Regions from separate parts of the Paenibacillus sp. FSL W8-0439 genome, predicted to be linked through region 3. Evidence: riboswitches for the same ligand, from Rfam matches in the RefSeq annotation. Region 3 holds a riboswitch; each other region holds the start of a gene.
The links. Region 3 has a riboswitch for thiamine pyrophosphate ahead of thiC (phosphomethylpyrimidine synthase ThiC). Riboswitches for the same ligand answer to the same signal wherever they lie in the genome.
Positions count from the first base shown of each region.

Region 1: linked by a shared signal. The riboswitch ahead of tenA (thiaminase II) and the one ahead of thiC (phosphomethylpyrimidine synthase ThiC) in region 3 are both predicted to bind thiamine pyrophosphate.
Region 2: linked by a shared signal. The riboswitch ahead of MKX36_RS13480 (thiamine phosphate synthase) and the one ahead of thiC (phosphomethylpyrimidine synthase ThiC) in region 3 are both predicted to bind thiamine pyrophosphate.

Region 1 is NZ_JBBPAK010000001.1:4,482,105-4,488,496, forward strand. It holds gene MKX36_RS19190 (transporter) at 1-37, opposite strand, end outside; gene MKX36_RS19195 (glycosyltransferase) at 42-1,163, opposite strand; gene MKX36_RS19200 (NAD-dependent malic enzyme) at 1,561-3,282, shown strand; TPP riboswitch at 3,352-3,454, shown strand; gene tenA (thiaminase II) at 3,587-4,270, shown strand; gene thiM (hydroxyethylthiazole kinase) at 4,302-5,147, shown strand; gene thiD (bifunctional hydroxymethylpyrimidine kinase/phosphomethylpyrimidine kinase) at 5,144-5,974, shown strand; gene thiE (thiamine phosphate synthase) at 5,971-6,392, shown strand, end outside.
Region 2 is NZ_JBBPAK010000001.1:3,169,954-3,176,345, forward strand. It holds gene MKX36_RS13460 (ThiF family adenylyltransferase) at 1-577, opposite strand, end outside; gene MKX36_RS13465 (thiazole synthase) at 574-1,341, opposite strand; gene thiS (sulfur carrier protein ThiS) at 1,344-1,547, opposite strand; gene thiO (glycine oxidase ThiO) at 1,544-2,692, opposite strand; gene MKX36_RS13480 (thiamine phosphate synthase) at 2,750-3,343, opposite strand; TPP riboswitch at 3,659-3,767, opposite strand; gene MKX36_RS13485 (ABC-F family ATP-binding cassette domain-containing protein) at 3,853-5,406, opposite strand; gene MKX36_RS13490 (cupin domain-containing protein) at 6,094-6,392, opposite strand, start outside.
Region 3 is NZ_JBBPAK010000001.1:831,686-838,077, reverse strand. It holds gene acnA (aconitate hydratase AcnA) at 1-179, shown strand, start outside; gene MKX36_RS03765 (YitT family protein) at 353-1,189, opposite strand; gene MKX36_RS03760 (hypothetical protein) at 1,696-1,848, shown strand; gene thiC (phosphomethylpyrimidine synthase ThiC) at 2,056-3,900, opposite strand; TPP riboswitch at 4,088-4,199, opposite strand; gene MKX36_RS03750 (IclR family transcriptional regulator) at 4,317-5,060, opposite strand; gene MKX36_RS03745 (alpha/beta hydrolase) at 5,359-6,392, shown strand, end outside.

The sequences.
Region 1 (6,392 bases), 3.7 Mb from region 3:
AGAGGGGGAACATCAACGAACGCAATCGGTTGTTCACGTGGTTATCTCACCCGCCGATCCAGTCGCCAAATCTCAATGATAGAGCGCAAAAAGCGAATGGAATCCTTCCAGACATGAATGTGCGAGCCATCTCGGTCAATACATTTGACGGGTAGTTGCAGCACACGGAGCTGAAGTCGCTTGGCAATGAACATCATCTCCAGATCCAGCGCTAGTCCGAGTTGTTCCTTCAAATGTGGAAACATCCGCTTCACGGCAACCGAGCTCATCACTTTAAGACCCGTCTGGGAATCTACTACACCGGTTGGTAAAAAGGGGCGAGAGACGACCCGTTTGCCAAAGCTGACGATAGATCGCAATAAAGAACGATTCTCGGCGGTCATATCTTTGGTTCCAATCACAACATCATAGTAGCCCTGTTGAACAACATTGATCATTCTGGCAATATCCTCAATAAAAAAGGAATCGTCCGCGTCCACAAATACGTAGTAATCCGCACCGATGGTCCGCATTCCTTCCAGATACGTCCCTGCCTTGCGCGTATTGCGTCCCAATTCCCTTGTTTGAAGCAGTGGACTCAAGTTCTGGTTAATCCGGTTTACGGACAAGTCCGTTGCTGCCTCCAGCGCTTTAATCAAGGCATTCGTGCCATCGTGGCTACCATCATCAATGAGATAAATCGAACCCTCTATAATATGGCTGCGGATAAAGGCTTGCAGTCGCTCAGCAAAGGTTTTGACATGAACAAAACGTTTCTCTTCGTTATACACAGACAAGATGAATGCAACATGTTGGCTTTTAGTCGAATACTCGGGATAGAGCAAGCTTTGTATTTCAGAAAGTATTTCTTCGGTATCATTGGCTTGCCAAAATAGCAGACGCAATCGGCCTACTCCGATAATTTGCACCATATGCTGATCACTGAACGGAAAGGTTACATCCGTCACCAATAGCAATGGCATTTGTGGAAACTGGCTACGGATCTGATTAGCTTTCCGCACGGCTTGCCCCGGCTCCCTATAATCTATCAGGCAGCAACTTGCACCCTCGTAGACTGAAGCTTCCTCCGTGTCCTCGCACTGTATATATTGGTAAAAACAAATCACATTGGGATAATCAATAGCCCTGTTGTTATCGCTAAAAATGGCTATAGGTCCCTGCACACAAACCTCTCCTTTTCCTCCGAATAGTTCTATTTTGTTGAAAAAGAATTAAAAATGTTTGCTTAGTAAGATTAAATTAATGTCCAAATACTTCATATTTTCTTAACAAAACAGCTCACATCCCTTGATATATAAGCATTCAAGAGAAGAAAAACTATTTTTCATATTTGATAAAAACAGAGCATTTAGACCTGATTCATCAGGACTACTACTATACGAATTACAAGGTGAATCCGAAAACAAAATTGGTTCTATGGGATTAATAAAAAGATACACATATGGTCATTTTGTCATAGATTGATAGACGAATAAAACCAATTCGTACGTCCATACTATGGACAACATGTCATTTTTCATCATGAATAATTATTAAAATATAGGGAAAGAAGGTATTTTTATGGAAGCATTTCATGTCAATCGTGATGGGTCATTATCTACTCCCTTACGAGGAAAGGACGTGCTAGCAAACCCTCTTTTGAACAAAGGGGTGGCATTTACAGAAGAAGAACGCAAAGAACTGGGCTTGGAAGGAATTCTTCCTCCCACTGTCCTTTCATTGGAAAAACAGAGCGTTCGGGCATATCAGCAATTCCTGGCACAACCCACCATGCTGCGTAAAAATGCTTCACTTAACGACCTTCATAACCGGAATGTCGTGCTTTACTATCGGCTGCTAACCGACCATTTGAGTGAAATGCTGCCCGTAGTCTACACACCGACTGTAGGAACCGCCATTCAAGAATACAGCCATGAGTACAACCGTCCCGGGGGCGTATATTTATCGATAGATCATCCGAACGGTATCGGACAGGCGTTCTATAATTCCGGCTTGCGTAGTGAGGATGTTGACCTGATCGTGGTCACGGATTCAGAAAGTATTTTGGGAATTGGTGACTGGGGGGTCGGGGGAATTAACATTGCTATTGGCAAACTTGCTGTATATACAGCTGCGGCAGGTATTCATCCCGGGCGGGTGCTGCCCATTGTACTGGATGTGGGCACGAATAATGAAAAGCTGCTGAATGATCCGCTATACATCGGAAACCGTCATAAACGAGTTCGCGGAGAAGCCTATCATCAATTTATTGATACCTTTATCAGCAAAACGTTAACACAATTCCCGAAAGCGCTTTTGCATTGGGAGGATGTGGGCAGCGTGAACGCACGCCACATTATAGGGAAATACGGTCAAAACATTCTCACCTTCAATGATGACATCCAGGGCACAGGAGCAGTCACATTAGCTGCGATTGTTTCGGCGGTAGGTGTCACCAAAATTCCGCTACGTGAACAAAAAATACTTGTCTTTGGTCCAGGGGCAGCAGGAATCGGTAACGCCGACCAAATACGGAGCGCTATGATCGAGGACGGGCTTCCTGCAGAAGATTCTTTCAGGTCGTTTTGGGCCTTTGATTATCGCGGGCTATTAACGGACGATATGGAAGATGTACTCGATTATCAGAAACCATATGTGCGTAAAAAGGAAGAAATCAGCTCATGGGCCCGATCGGAAGACGGCAAAATACCGTTGCTGGAGGTCATCCGTCAGGTAAAACCTACAATCTTAATTGGGACTTCCGGTGTAGCGGGTGCCTTTTCTGAAGAGATTATCAAGGAAATGGCAAAGCATGTGGAACGCCCGATCATTATGCCCATGTCCAATCCTACCAATCTGGCTGAAGCGGTACCCGAGGATTTGATACGATGGACTGATGGCAAAGCATTGATTGCTACGGGAAGTCCCTTTGAGCCCGTCACCTATAACGGTACGAAATTTGAAATTGGTCAGGCGAACAATGCCTTTGTTTTCCCGGGACTGGGTCTAGGCGCAATTGTGGTCAAGGCCAAACGAATCACTCCTTCCATGTTTACCGCAGCAGCTGATGCCGTTGCCAACGCCGTAGATTCGAATGAACTTGGCGGCGCACTGCTGCCCCATATTCGAAAATTACGTGATGTTTCGTTTGCGGTTGCGGTTGCGGTAGCAAAGGCCGCAATTCAGGATCAGGTAGCTCAGGCACACCTTCCAAATATTGAGCAAGCCATTCGGGATGCAATGTGGAAACCGGAATATGTGAGGGTCAAAGCCGTGGAAAGTGTAATCCAACACCCTCACTAATCCTTCACTAGGCATAAGCAGTTTGACATAACATAGGAACGAATGTACAGTATTAGTCAAAAGAATAGGAAAGTCCACTAGGGGAGCCATTATGGCTGAGACAAGAATGAATCTTGGACCCTTTGAACCTGATCTAGTTCGTACTAGCGTAGGAAAGTGGAGCCTTCTATATAGGGTTTCAGGCGTTTTTGCGCATTGAACCTATGTTGAAGCCGCTCCAGTTTTCGGGGCGGCTTTTTGGCATTGTTCCGAGAATTGTATCTTACGGGACTTCTTATTCTCCATTTTTGTTGGAGGTGGGGAAATGAGTTTTTCGCAAGAGCTCCGTCAGCAGGCGGATGGCATTTTTCAAGCCATTTATGAGCATCCCTTTGTGAGAGGTATTGCTGAAGGAAATTTAACAAGGGAACAGCTGATTCACTATGTAAAACAAGACTTTGAATATTTGAACGCCTACATGCGGATTTACGGCATCGCAATCTCCAAAAGCACGAGCCGGGAGGATATGGCTGTATTTAACGAACAGATCTCTTTTATTCTCAACAGCGAGGTTCATCCGCATCAAAATTTTTGTGCTATCGCAGGTGTCACCTATGAAGAGATGCAGGGATATCCACTCGCTCCGTCCGCTCATCATTATATCCGCCATATGCTGACCGTCGCACATGAGGGTAGTCTTGGGGAAATCATGGCCGTGCTGCTACCATGTCCATGGACATATCTTGAAATTGGACGCAGGCTAATGGATGAGGTAAGACCAGACGAGTCTCATCCGTTCTATGAGTGGATTTGCTTCTATGGCAACCAAATTGAAGATGTAACCTTCAAATATCGAGAGCGTGTGGATGCTTGGGCGAAAGTCGCCACGGCTGCCGAGCGAGAGCGGATGATTGAGCATTTTATGCTAAGCTGCCAGCTGGAATATATGTTCTGGGATATGGCTTATAAGCAGGAACAATGGCCCGTCCAGATGCGCGCTACGGTCTAGGAATAATCAGTATAGATGAGAGAGGATAAACATGATGAATATATGGGAACAAAGTTATTCGACGCTCCTGACAAAGGTACAAAACAGCAACCCCCTCGTTCATAATATAACCAATGTGGTGGTCACCAACTTTACAGCCAACGGCCTATATGCACTAGGGGCTTCCCCGGTGATGGCTTATGCACCCGAGGAAGTAGCAGATATGGCCAAAATAGCGGGCGCCGTCGTGTTAAATATCGGTACGCTAAACCGTGAGCTGGTGGATGCCATGATCCTTGCTGGACAATCGGCGAATGCTCACGGTGTTCCAGTTCTGTTAGATCCGGTCGGTGCAGGAGCGACTAGCTTTAGAACCGAGTCAGCACTACGAATTCTAAACGAGGTTAACATCTCACTAGTACGAGGCAATGCAGCCGAAGTCGCTCATCTGATCGGAGAAGCCCGAGAAATTAAAGGGGTAGATGCAGGCGACAGTGCTGACAGCAGTAATGTCGATCTGGCAGTTCGGGCTGCGCAAACGCTCCATACCATGGTTGTCATCACTGGAAAAGAGGACGTCATCACCGATGGGGTTGAAGTACGATTGATTAGTGGCGGAGACGCGCTGCTTACGAAGGTAACCGGAACAGGCTGCCTGCTGACCTCTGTGTTGGGTGCGTTTGCAGCAGTTGAACCCAACCTGCTGCTCGCAGGCACAGCAGGTTTGGCATTTTACGGTGCAGCAGCTTCTCGAGCCGCAGCGCATACCGCAAAGCTGGGGCCGGGCAGCTTCCAGATTGCCTTTCTCGACGAGCTTGCCAAACTACATACTGGTTCGCTAGAGGGGCATGTCACGATCCGTGAAGCTGGAACAACTACAACAGGTGGTGCGCGATGAGAGACGTGCATGTACCGAGAGCGCTGACGATTGCCGGTTCAGACAGTGGCGGCGGGGCTGGAATTCAAGCCGATCTCAAAACCTTTCAGGAGCTTGGCGTATACGGTATGTCAGCTATTACGGCCATAACGGTACAAAATACTTTGGGAGTTCACGGTGTATATCCGCTGCCACAGGAAGCAACAGCGCAACAGATCGAAGCTGTAGGATCAGATCTTGGAGTCGACGCCCTAAAGACTGGCATGCTATTTGATGCAGGCATCATCCGCCTGGTAGCCGAGCAGATCCGAAAGTTCGGCTGGGAAAAGGTTGTCGTCGATCCTGTAATGATTGCCAAAGGGGGCGCAAAGCTGCTGCAACCAGAAGCGGTGCAGGCATTGAACGACGACCTGCTCCCCTTGGCCCTGGTCGTCACACCAAATATCCCGGAAGCGGAGGCCTTAACCGGGATAAGCATTCGTACGATGGAAGGGCGCCGTGAAGCTGCGAGACATATTAGCAGCCGGGGTCCCAAATTCGTTGTGATCAAGGGCGGCCACGATGAGGAGAGCGAAAACAGCGGTCAGGTCATTGACCTGCTCTTTGACGGAACAGCCTTCACAGAGCTGGGCGGCAAGCGGGTGCGAACTGTCCACACACACGGAACAGGATGTACGTTCTCAGCAGCGATTACCGCTGAATTAGGGAAAGGCGTGTCTGTACCGGAAGCTATTTTGAATGGAAGAGCCTTCATTCAGGCGGCGATTGAAGATACGTTGTATCTGGGCCAGGGACACGGTCCAACCAATCATTGGGCCTACCGCCGTCGTCAGGAGATACTCCAATGAGCGGTCGAATATTACCTGAGATCATGCGCCGGCATTTACAGATGTATCTGGTTGTTGGAAGCGTGAACTGCCTTGCGGAACCAAGTCGGGTCGTGCAGGAGGCTCTTGCTGGCGGCACAACCATGATCCAGTTCCGGGAAAAGGGCCGTAGCGCGTTAACAGGGGTTCCTATGTTTGAACTTGCGCGTCAGCTACAAGATCTGTGCCACCACGCTGGTATCCCCTTTATCGTCAATGACGATGTGGAGCTGGCCCTTGAGCTCAACGCCGACGGTGTTCACATCGGTCAGGACGATGAATCGGCTGATTCTGTGCGTACGCGGATCGGAAACCGAATCCTTGGCGTCTCCGCCCATACGATTGAGGAAGCTCGTCGAGCCATTCTGCAAGGTGCGGACTACCTCGGCGTCGGCCCCAT
Region 2 (6,392 bases), 2.3 Mb from region 3:
ATGTTTCTCCTCCAAACGGTACAGTTCCCATCAGACAGTGTAGACAAGGTGTTTGACCCGGTAAAAAAGTGTAAGTTACACCGTAGCTACCCACACATCCTCCATAAATCCAAGGAATATGATGCTTGAGAGCCATGTCGTTCATAAGAAGCCGAGTATCGAAGTTATCGGTTGCATCCATCATGAGATCCACCCCCTGGATCAACTCTTCCAGCTCTTCTACCCCAACATCCAAAACATGTGCATGAATGACTGTTTGCGAATTAATATCCTTTAATCTTCGCTGGGCCGCTATTGCTTTGGGACACCTTTGCGCTGCATCACTTTCCTGAAAAAGCTGCTGGCGCTGCAAATTGCTCCATTCCACATAATCCCGGTCTACGAGACTTACCGTACCTACGCCTCCACGAACTAGCGTTTCTGCAATGCCTGTACCCAGCGCTCCAACACCTATGATTAGTACGTGAGAAGAAGCAAGCCGGCGTTGGCCTGCAGGCCCAAAGGGTGCAAACCTTTCCTGTCTGGAATAACGATCAATTTGTGGTGTTCCAGCACCGGATTTTTCAGATATCCTCATCCTTGAACCATGCCTTCTGTTGGGCTGCTCGCTGAAGCATATCGTTTTACAGGTATCATCCCTGCCTCAAAACCATATCTGCCTGCACGCACAGCCAGCTTCATGGCCTCAGCCATTTTCACAGGGTTCTTCGCTCCCGCCACAGCTGTATTTAGCAGAACACCATCTGCTCCCAACTGCATCGCCATTGCTGCGTCACCAGGTGAGCGAATACCTGCATCGACGATAACCGGAACTTCTGCTTGCTCAATAATTAACTCTAATGAAAACGGATTGAGCAAACCATGTCCTGTACCAATCGGTGAGGCACCAGGCATAATGGCATGTACTCCAAGCTCTTGCAGCCTCTTTGCTAGTATCACATCATCCGATATGTAAGGCAGTACGACAAAGCCTTCCTCTAGCAGTTTTTCACTAGCCTTCAATGTTTCAAAAGGGTCAGGCAACAGCGTTTTGCTATCCCCAATGACTTCTACCTTAATCATATCGCACAAACCAGAGGCTTTTGCCAACTTGGCAATACGGATTGCCTCTTCTGCTGTTGTTGCTCCTGCTGTGTTGGGAAGAAGTGTATACCGGCTCAAATCTAGCGTTTCAAGAAAATGTTGCTTATCCCGTTCCTCCAAATTCAGTCTGCGCACAGCGAACGTTAATATTTCCGTCTCAGCAGCCTCTACAGCCTGGGATTGGATATCCAGATCCGAAAATTTCCCTGTTCCCAGCAACAGCCTTGAAGTAAAAGATGCTTTTCCAATGGTTAACATGATCAACCGCCTCCTACAAAATGTACGATTTCTAGGCAATCTCCATCCTTAAGTACCGTCTCATGATGATCTTCACGGGTCAATATATGCCGATTCAGCTCTACCACTACGGTTTTCACCTTTAAATCAAGTTCATGCAGCAATTGATCCACATGAGTGATTCGATTAGAAATGGTCATGCTCTGTCCGTTAATGGTTAGCTTCATAAGCTTTCCTCCTTGAGGAGTTCAGAAGAAAATTTGCTTATTCCAAGTCCAGCTGCACCTGCCCCTTTAAGCATAGCTGCCATGGCTCGCCCAGTCGCATCACTAAGCAAGACACCGTTACGATAATGCCCGACTGCAGCATAGACGCCCTCTACTCCAGGAACAGGGCCAATGAAAGGACGCTCCGCAGCTGCCTGTGGACGTAAGCCCGCCCAAGCACGTATAAAAGAAGCTTCTTGTACACGCGGCAACCAGGCAGATGCACGTACTAACAGTCCTTTTAAGCCTCCTACGGTCACCTCTTTGTCATATTGATGTGGAAGACTCGTAGCCCCAATCCAAAGCTCGTTATTCTGTTTAGGCACGAGGTAAACATCATCGGCATAAATGGTATAATCCAACGGATGGTCCTTCAAGGAGACTGCTACCACTTCACCCTTGACTGGATAAAGAGGATAATCAAATCCAATTTGTTCTAGCAATTTCAAGCTGTCCAAGCCTGCGGCAATCACGACCTGATCGCAGGAAAAAAATCCACTATCCGTTCGCACACCGCAAACTCGGCCGTCCTGTATGATCAGTTCCTCAGCATGAGTTCCAGACCATATTGTTGCTCCCAGCACCGCAGCTGCCCCTGCATAAGCACGGCAAAGCTGAACAGGGGCCACTTGTGTCTCCTTTGATCGGTATATAGCCCCAATTACTTGATCTGCCAAGCCCGGAATCCGTCGAGCCAATTCCCTGGCATCCCACCAAATAGGGCTATCATCCTCTCGGATATTCGCAGCATTCCAGCGCCTTTGGCCCTCTGCTTCTGAACGAAAAGGGGTCACAAAACCTTCTGTACGAAAATCAACTGAAATACCCGATAAACGCTCCAAATCACAGACAAGGTCAGGGAATGCATCTCGACTTGCGCGAGCAAATCGTGCCAGCTCAAGGTCTGAGAACTCTTCACTTTCCGCTGCCAGCATTCCCGCCGCTGCTCCTGATGCTCCCTCACCGGGGATACATCGTTCCAGCATAATTGTACTTCGTCCCTCCTTAGCCACATGATAAGCAATGGCACTGCCGATCACACCCCCGCCTATGACCAAGCATTCTGCGTGTCCTATTGCTTTTTTCTCTGTATGTGTCTTTGACATATGTTCCGTGTCTCCTCTCCGGTGAGCATTCTGCTTTCCCTTCGTCTCGTTTTCTTGCTACAGGTCGTGAACTACAAGATCTACCATTCGCCTATATTCCATCGCTGCTGCAACGGGTGACTCTGCTTCCCATATACCAGACATCACCGCAATTCCGCTTGCTCCGGCATGATAGAGCTCTGGAACATGATGAGGTTGTATGCCTCCCAGCGCTATCACCGGAATGGCCGACAATCTGCAAATGCGTTCAAGCTGTGCTACACCCCGCGGTACAAGACCGGCCTTACAATAGGTCTCATATACATGACCAAATAGTACATAGTCTGCTCCCCCCTGCTCAGCGGTCTGCACCTCCTCCAAGGAATGTACAGACACTCCACAGCGTGTACCCACTGGAAGCAGACTTTTCGCATCCATCACAGATAACCCATTAGCTGGTAGCTGGACAGCTCTTGCCAAGATAAGTAAAGCTACGTCCATACGGTCATTTACTACAATTTGCTGCAAAGGAACTTCCTGCTCGATCATGCTACGAGTCAAAGAAAGCAAAGCAGAGGCACCCTTCTGTTTCGAACGTGCGTGTACATAATGAATATAAGGACAAATAGCGGCAGCCACTTGGGGTACATCCACACAGGAGATGCTTTCCATCGTAATTACGTGTAATTCGATCTCATTTTCACCTCACTTGGACTAAAAAATATAAAATAATCGTATAAGCTGAACTATATTGTTGCAGCTCCCTATTGGGTAATATCATACGGAGCCAGTCACATGTACCAGCAATAATGAAAGGAGATCATATGTAATCCGTCTACGGAAGCTCGAACAAATGAGGATGAACGAAACGCAAAAAGCCACTTCCCAAAGGAAGTGGCTTGACAAACGTTCAAAATCGAACGGACTATTATATCCGTAAACGTATATCGTTCCCTGCGCAAACAAAAGTAAAGAGCTACTACCTTGTTTGTACAGTACTCACTTCCCTACGCTGGCATAACCCAGATCAGGTACAAAGGGTCCGAAATCCATTTTTTTCGTCTCAGCCGCATGGGCGGCTCCCCTAGTGTGACTATTTTATTGTATCAGCTAAAGATAGCTTAGCATATTTTCCTAATTCTGCAAACCCCACCTTGTGTGAAATCTGTCAGAACTGGATTTTAGTTAACTTTACTAGACCACTCTTCTACATTCCACGTTTTGGTTACCCAATCCTCGTAAAAGTCCGGTTCGTGGGATACAAGCAATACGGTCCCTTTGTATTCCTTCAAAGCGCGTTTGAGTTCATCCTTTGCTTTGACATCCAAGTGGTTGGTAGGCTCATCAAACAGTACCCAGTTGCTCTCACGCATTAACAGTTTACAAAGGCGAACTTTAGCCTGTTCTCCACCACTAAGCGCAGACAAAGGCCGGGTGATATGCTCATTCTTCAAACCACAGCGCGCCAAATGCGCTCGTACTTCATGCTGATTCAAATGCGGAAATTCATTCCATACATCGTCAATCGGTGTAATTTTCTCCGCCTTTACTTCCTGTTCAAAATAAGCAGGCTGCAAGAAATCCCCTTGATAGGTTTTTCCGCTGATTGGAGGTATTTTTCCAAGAATGGTTTTGAGCAACGTAGACTTACCAACACCATTGCAGCCAACAATTGCGATCTTTTCGCCACGTTCGATCGTCATGGACATTTTAGGCAAAAGGGCATGAGTGTAGCCAATTTCAAAATCAATACCCTCAAAAACCGTTTTCCCGCTCGCACGGGCTTCTTTGAACTGAAAGGTTGGCTTTACAGCTTCTTCAGGCTTATCAATACGTTCGATCCGATCAAGCTGCTTTTCACGGCTTTTTGCACGGCCTGATGTAGATGCGCGCGCTTTATTGCGCTGAATAAAATCTTCCTGTTTCTTAATATATTCCTGCTGCTTCTCATATGCATCAATATGCTGTGCTTTGTTCAGATCCGCCATTTCAAGAAACTTTTCATAGTTAGCTGAATAGCGGGTCATCTTAGCAAATTCAAGATGGTAGATTACATTAACGACTTGGTTCATAAATTCAGTATCATGTGAGATGAGGATAAAAGCATAGGGATAATCCTTCAAATATCGCGTAAGCCATTCAATATGCTCCACATCCAAATAGTTGGTAGGCTCATCCAGCAGCAATACATTTGGCTTTTCCAACAGCAACTTAGCAAGAAGCACCTTTGTCCGTTGCCCACCACTAAGTGCTGCTACATCCCGATCCAGTCCGATGGCAGAGAGACCTAATCCATTCGCCATTTCTTCAACCTTCACATCAATGAGGTAAAAATCCCCCATATCCAATTGCTCTTGAATTTCTCCCATCTGTTCCAGCAAAACTTCCAACTCTTCGGGAGAAGCCTCTCCCATTTTGTCTGTAATTTGCATCATTTCCTTTTCTAGTTCCAACAAAGGAAGAAAAGCGTCTTTTAATACATCACGTACTGTTTTGCCCGGCGTCAGCTTGGTGTGCTGATCCAGATAGCCATAACGTACACGTGGAGTCCATTCCACTTTGCCTTCATCTTTAAGCAATTTTCCAGTCAGAATGTTCATGAGTGTCGATTTACCAACACCATTAGCTCCTACCAATCCCACACGTTCCCCCGCAAGTAATCGAAAGGAAACATTTTTAAATAATGCACGGTCCCCAAAGTTGTGGGATACATTTTCTACAGTCAATAAACTCATAAGCTGTTTTTGGCTCCTTATTGTCATCGGCACTGCCGAGTGTTCTTATTTCATCAATCTTTCGTTTCTTTCAAAGCTTTATTGTAGCACATTCGGCACCCTTATCGGAACATTGAAAACAGCGAATTTTAAGGTTTTCAGATGGATAGGCCTAAAAAAAGAAAGCCAGCTAATGTTAGTCAAGGGTTCCACCAACATTTTAATGAAAATATACGCTAAGGACATGGCTTATTTTTCTTGCCCTCCTTACCCTTATTAAACCGGATTTGAAAGTAGTAGAAATTGATATTGGCCAACTTGATATTGGTCAACTTGCTTCCCAAAAGTCGGTAAATAGCAACGTATTGACAATCAATATGTCTTGAAGGTTTTTCGCTTGCTAAATCATATCGAATTAGCGCTTAAGCTCCTCTTCGGTAGGTACATAAGGAGTTTCTTTGCTTCTTTTGGCAATTTAAGCTTCAAGCTTAGTTCTAAAATGTTGGAACAGCGTTGAAGTTAGTATGCAGAAGCTTACAATTCCAAATAATGAATACCTTAATAATTGATAAGTTCTAATAACAATTAAAAAACAGAACTCTATGTAGACAGTCCTCATGAGTATCGAAGGAATAATAAAATGGAGAAAATGTAATTATCCCGGCCTGGGTTCCGGACCGGGAAGAAATAAAATATAATTGGATTTATTTATCTTTCAGCAGACATGGCAATTTCTTTTGATTCATGAACTGTTCCAAATGGATGCTCAGGCGGTGCATAGATAACGTATATCTTAAGGGGCATATTTCCTGTATTAATTACATTGTGCCATTTTCCAGCAGGTATCATAATTGCATAGCCATCATAGGCCATCACTTGAAAATCTAATTGGTCTTTCCTATCCCCCATTTGAACAAGTCCCTGACCTTCTTCAATACGTATGAATTGATCAGTTGTTGGATGAGCTTCTAAACCGATATCATCGCCAACATTAATGCTCATTAGAG
Region 3 (6,392 bases):
TCCTCGGCATTGACAATGACGTGAAACCAGGTCAAGAACTTACGGTTGTAGCCAAACGCGAGGATGGCACCAAGTTCGAATTCCCGGTCACTGCTCGTCTGGACAGCACCGTTGACATCGACTACTACCACAACGGTGGTATTTTGCAAACCGTACTGCGTCAAATGATTCAAGCGTAATGATATAGCATTATATATACAACACCCCTGATTGCAGATTCATCTGCGATTCAGGGGTGTTTTTTATCTGTATGAGGCCCTATGTAAGGCAACAAACAGGACAAAAAAAGTCGATCCTCTCAGGACCGACTTCTAGCCACGTTCTCTTATAACCTTACCTTCACACGCTTTAATTACTTCGAAATATCCAAAAAGCCCTCTCCGAATACGTCCCGTACGTCATGAATGGTGATAAATGCTGCTGTATCGATAGCTTTTACAATCTTTTTAAGCGCCGACACCTCTTGTTTGCTAATGACGATATATAGGACCTCTTTCGGATTTTTGGTGTAATATCCGTGGCCTGACAGGACGGTAACTCCACGGTCCATCTGCGTAATGACCATCTCAGCAATTTTGTCTTGATGCTCCGAAATGATCATGACCGCTTTTTTCGGATTCAATCCTTCAATCATGAAATCCATAACTTTCGTACCGACGTACAAAATAACGATAGTTAGCATTAATTTTTCCGGGCCAATAATAAAGTAGGAAGAGAAGGCGACAATCAGATCAAAAAACAACAAGGCATAGCTGATATTCCAATCCAGATACTTGTTAGCAATCCGGGCTAAAATGACTGTTCCTGCCGTTGTACCACCGACCCGTACAATTAAGCCAATGCCAACCCCTACCAAAACTCCGGCAAATACGGCATTAATCGTCGGCTCATGCGAATCAATCCGCCAGTTGACTGTTAAATGTAAAAACAGCGAGTTAAAAGCGACCGCAATTATAGTATACAGAGTCGTTCTCTTGTCCAAAAATTTATATCCGACAATCAGCAGCAAGCCATTAATGACCAGATTGACGATCGAGGGAGACCACTGAAACAGGTAGTACAAGATGATCGTGACCCCTGTAACGCCCCCCTCACCAAATTCATTCGGGATCACATACAGATTAACAGCGAGCGCGAAAAAAAACGCACCCAGAATAATAAATACGATATCTGCAATACTTTTTTTCATATATGCTCTAATCCTCTCTCTAACATTTCAACGGATGAATTGCCAGATGGATTGGCTGACTCTTCTTGCCAAAATACGCTGACAACCAGTTCATGGTATCTACTACCCAACATAAAGTCAATACATCTTTGACACTTTAATTCGCCACCAGACTGCCTTAGTCCAACCTTATAATTCCGCAAAATTCCGCTAATACAAGGTTATTCGACAAAAAAACACAATCCCGACTACTAAACTGAGAAAACGGGCCTCTAGCCCTTGTTTAGGCCCTAGGCACATTTTCCCCTAAAATGACCATCCTCCTAATACACATTTTGGACACATACGACCATCTTCCTGTTTTATGTCAAAAGCGTTTTACTTTGGATAAATGCGGGTATAATGATTGAAACATTACCAAGCAACCTACACGGCATTACGACATCAAGTACATATACATAGTCCTATACAGACGTCCTAAGCAACTCAATCTGAATTTGACAAAATGGAATTGGAGGAATGACCACATGAATACAATGAACTTAACTGTCCACACCCTGATGCCTTTTCACCACCAATACCAACGTGCCAACGCGGTGAGTATGCAGAAGAAAGAAGACAGCTCGGAGAAGAAGCTCAGCTTTCAGGACATTTTGAATGAAAAAATGGGTAAAAAATAAAGCTCCGTTAATCCGGTAGCATGATCCCGTTTTACATAAGTTGAAAAGCCGTAGTTTTCTACATCGACTGTAGAGAACCACGGCCTTTTTTTACTCACGCGTTTCTAAACCTTGCTCATACGTTTATGGAAATAAACCTCTGACGAGCTTAACTGTAATTTTCGTTGAGGCTTCCCAGTTGATTGACTTTTGTATCGCTACCGATTTTTACTGCCCAGCTTCCCGATACTGCTCTGCCTTCTCTCGCATCCCGGCGGCAACGGCTTCCTCAGTATTCAGTCCCTTATCGGCCGCATAGGCACGAATGTCCTGCGTGATACGCATACTGCAAAACTTGGGACCGCACATCGAGCAAAAGTGGGCTTCCTTGGCCCCCTCTGCTGGTAGCGTTTCATCATGGTAGGACAATGCCCGCTCAGGGTCAAGCGAGAGATTGAACTGATCGCGCCAGCGGAATTCAAAACGCGCCTTGGACAAAGCATCATCCCGCTGCTGTGCCCGCGGATGACCCTTCGCCAGATCGGCAGCATGTGCGGCAATTTTGTAGGTAATAACTCCTTCGCGGACATCATCCTTGTTCGGCAGACCCAAGTGCTCCTTCGGTGTAACGTAGCACAGCATGGACGTCCCGAACCAACCGATCATCGCCGCCCCGATAGCTGAGGTAATATGATCATATCCTGGTGCGATATCCGTCGTCAGCGGCCCTAAAGTATAAAAGGGAGCTTCCTTACAAATCTCCATTTGTAAATCCACATTCTCCTTGATTTTGTGCATAGGGACATGTCCTGGCCCTTCAATCATGACTTGGACATCATGCTTCCATGCGATTTGCGTGAGCTCGCCCAACGTTTCCAGCTCCGCAAATTGTGCTTCATCATTCGCATCATAGATACTCCCTGGACGCAGACCATCCCCGAGGGAAAAAGCCACATCGTAGGCTTTCATAATTTCACAGATTTCTTCAAAATGCGTATACAAAAAATTCTCCTGATGGTGCGCGAGGCACCAGGCTGCCATAATCGACCCGCCCCGGGACACAATTCCTGTCATTCTATTCGCCGTCATCGGTATATATCGCAGCAATACACCTGCATGGATTGTAAAATAGTCCACTCCCTGCTCCGCCTGCTCAATCAGCGTGTCTCGATACAGTTCCCACGTCAGCTTCTCAGCTTCGCCGTTCACCTTTTCTAGTGCCTGATATAGCGGCACCGTTCCAATCGGTACAGGCGAATTCCTGATGATCCATTCGCGCGTCGTATGGATATTACGACCTGTGGACAGGTCCATGACCGTGTCTGATCCCCAGCGTACAGCCCAGGTCATCTTCTCCACTTCTTCCTCAATGGAGGACGAAACTGCGGAATTCCCAATGTTCGCATTGATCTTTACGTGAAAATGGCGTCCAATGACCATGGGTTCGCTTTCCGGGTGATTGATATTTGAAGGTAAAATAGCTCGTCCAGCCGCCAGCTCCTGTCGTACAAACTCGGGCTCTACACCTTCGCGGATCGCCGCGAATTCCATTTCAGGCGTAATGATCCCTTGCCGCGCATAGTACATTTGCGTCACAGTACGCCCTTGCGAAGCCCGTAGCGGACGGTTGGTCACGCCGGGAAATTCCACTGTCTCCCGTTTGGAACCAGGCTTCATCCCGTTATCCTCCGGCTTGACGGCGCGGCCCTCATAAGCCTCCACATCTCCCCGTTCCAGTGCCCAAGCTCGCCGTAATGGTGGCAATCCCTGACGGATGTCGACCTGGTAGGCTTCGTCCGTCATCGGACCGCTGGTATCATACACACGCAGTGGCTCATGATGCTCGGTGCCCTGCGGCGTATGTGTGGGTTGTAGCGCGATTTCACGCTCAGGCACAGCAATATCCGGCCGAGAACCTTGAATATACACCTTACGGCTCCCCGGAAAGGGCTTTAGCCCACTGGCTTGCTCCGCTTTGGCTTTCTCTCCCTCTACTTCTATTATTCCCGCCAATCCTGCATCTGCTGATTTCATTCCTGTTTCTTTCGTTCCTTTTGTTTCTGTCGGTTTCATGATCCATTCCTCCCGTATCGTTGAAATGACACACCGATCCGGAACCATTCCCAGGGTGGCGCTGATCTATGCAAAAAAGCCGGTTCCCTAGGGAACCGGCTAATCAAACGAAACAGCTATCCAAACCGATCGCACGTGGAATAATCATATTCCAATGCGCGGCCGTAGACAGCAGCTGCGTATACATTTCAATGGCCGATTACTTCCCTACGCTGGTATGATCCAGATCAGGTGCAAAGGGTCCGGAATCTTGCCTGATTCCATCTCAGCCCGCATTACAGGCTCCCCTAGTAACTGTGATACTTTCTATTCACATGAATTGGCGGCTATAACAGACATCCCGCCATCTCTATCAGACTACTTTAAATTTATAGCTTTGGCAACCCTTGTATGCTTTCCTTTTGTATTGATTACTGTCACGGAAGCATAAGCCCCATTTCCTTGGCTGCTTCGATCAAAATCGGTGCAAACTCATGCAGCGTCTCGGGCGCAAGTCGACTGACCGGGCCGGATACAGATAAAGCCGCCGTGACCTGTCCCTTTCGGTTCACAATAGGCGCGGCCACAGCCGCAGCTCCTGGCTCACGTTCTTCATAGCTGGTCGCATAGCCCTTCTCACGGATGTCCTGCAGCTGGGCTTTATAAACATCCGGGTCTACCGAAGGTGGCCATTCTTCACTGCTTAGCAATACCTCCAGCTCCTGCGGTGGCATAAAGGCCGCCAGCACCTTGCTGGAGGCTCCCACAGCCAGCGGCATACGCGCACCCACAGGCGCAACCCTACGGATCGCCTGATTGCTCTGCACGGCTTGTATGCGAATACGCATGCTTCCATCCCGCAGGTACAAGCTGACCGTTTCCCCTAAGCGATCACGCAGTCCTTCCATTGCAGGCTGTAACAACACCGCCGGCTCATCGCTTTGGGACAGATGCGTGGACAGCTCCCATATGCGAAAACCAAGCCTATATTTTTCCGTTGCGGCATTCCGAACGACAAATCCCCGATCCTCCAGCGTAGTCAAAAGACGATGAACAGTGCTTTTATGTAGACCAATTTGGGAGGCAATCTCCGTTAGACCAAGATCAGATTCTGCGGTAAAACACAGCAGTATATCAAGTGCACGCTCTACAGCGCGGACGGTTAATTTACGGTCTTCCATCGTGAACCGCTCCTCTTGTATCCATATTCGTTTCACACTATGAAACATGGTTACATAAATTATATAGAATAGTCGCGGCTACTGTAAACCGATGTTTTTGTGACAACCATATTACAGAACAAGAACAAACATCGACAATTCTTTGCATCATTTTTACTTTTCCGGTTCAGGCGTTGACTTTGGATAATAGCCATCATACGATAATAGGTATCTATACGGACATACCCTACTATTTTCAAGTGGAATTATACCTAAATTTTATGATTCGAAGATCAATTTTATATAAGGAGGCTCTTACATGATTTCGACATCCCAGCGCAACGCTCAGCTACAGACCGCTGTTCAGGAGCCGTCCACCCCACTCTTTAATCCCCGTATGCTGCGGTTCAAGCACGTTGTGATTGCTCTGCTGCTGTCGGTCGTATTTTTTCTGTTGTTTTGCTTTATTGCCTTGCATGCTTACATCGCCTGGGTGCTTACGAATCCCACCGTCGCACCCTTGTACTCTAATCCGATGCAGGCCAAAGGCATGCCTTATGAAGATGTCAGCTTCCCAGCCAAGGATGGTAGCCGCATCGTACAAGGCTGGTATATCCCGGCGGATCAATCGCGGAAAACCATTATTTTCAGTCATGGTTACGGGGCTAATCGCGAAGAAAGCTGGATTCCCATGTATGATCTGGCGCATTATGCCCACAGTCTGAACTTTAATGTGGTCATGTTTGATTATGGATTCGCGTCACAAAACAGCAAGGCCGTCGCAACCGGAGGTAAGGCGGAATCCCAGCAGCTTCTTGGAGCGATTCAGCTTGCGAAGCAACGCGGCTCGTCGGAAATTATCGTATGGGGCTTTTCTATGGGAGCAGGAACCGCTCTTCAGGCGGGCTTGCAAACCAAGGATGTGGACGCAATGATTTTGGACAGTACCTTCCTGCTGGAGCCAGATACACTGTACCATAACATTCACAATCAAATTAATCTGCCGAGACATCCGTCTTTGGAAATTTTGGAGTTGCTGTTTCCAGTCTTAAACGGCACCAGCTTGCATCAGATTCCATATCAAGAGGTTAAAAAGGAGAACTATCCGTTTCCAATCATGTTTGTGCATGGTACACAGGATGAAAAGGCTCCTTACCCCATTGCGGAAAAGCTTGCTGCCAATCAAACCAACCCGCTTTCCAGTGTATGGATTGTCAAAAACGGGATACATGAGCTTATTTTCAGAGAGCATCCCCGTGAATATTTGCGACGGGTATCGACATTTCTAAGCAGTGTGCAGGAGCTGGAGGACAAGAAAACCACTGCTGCTGCCCATAAACAAACGACTACGAA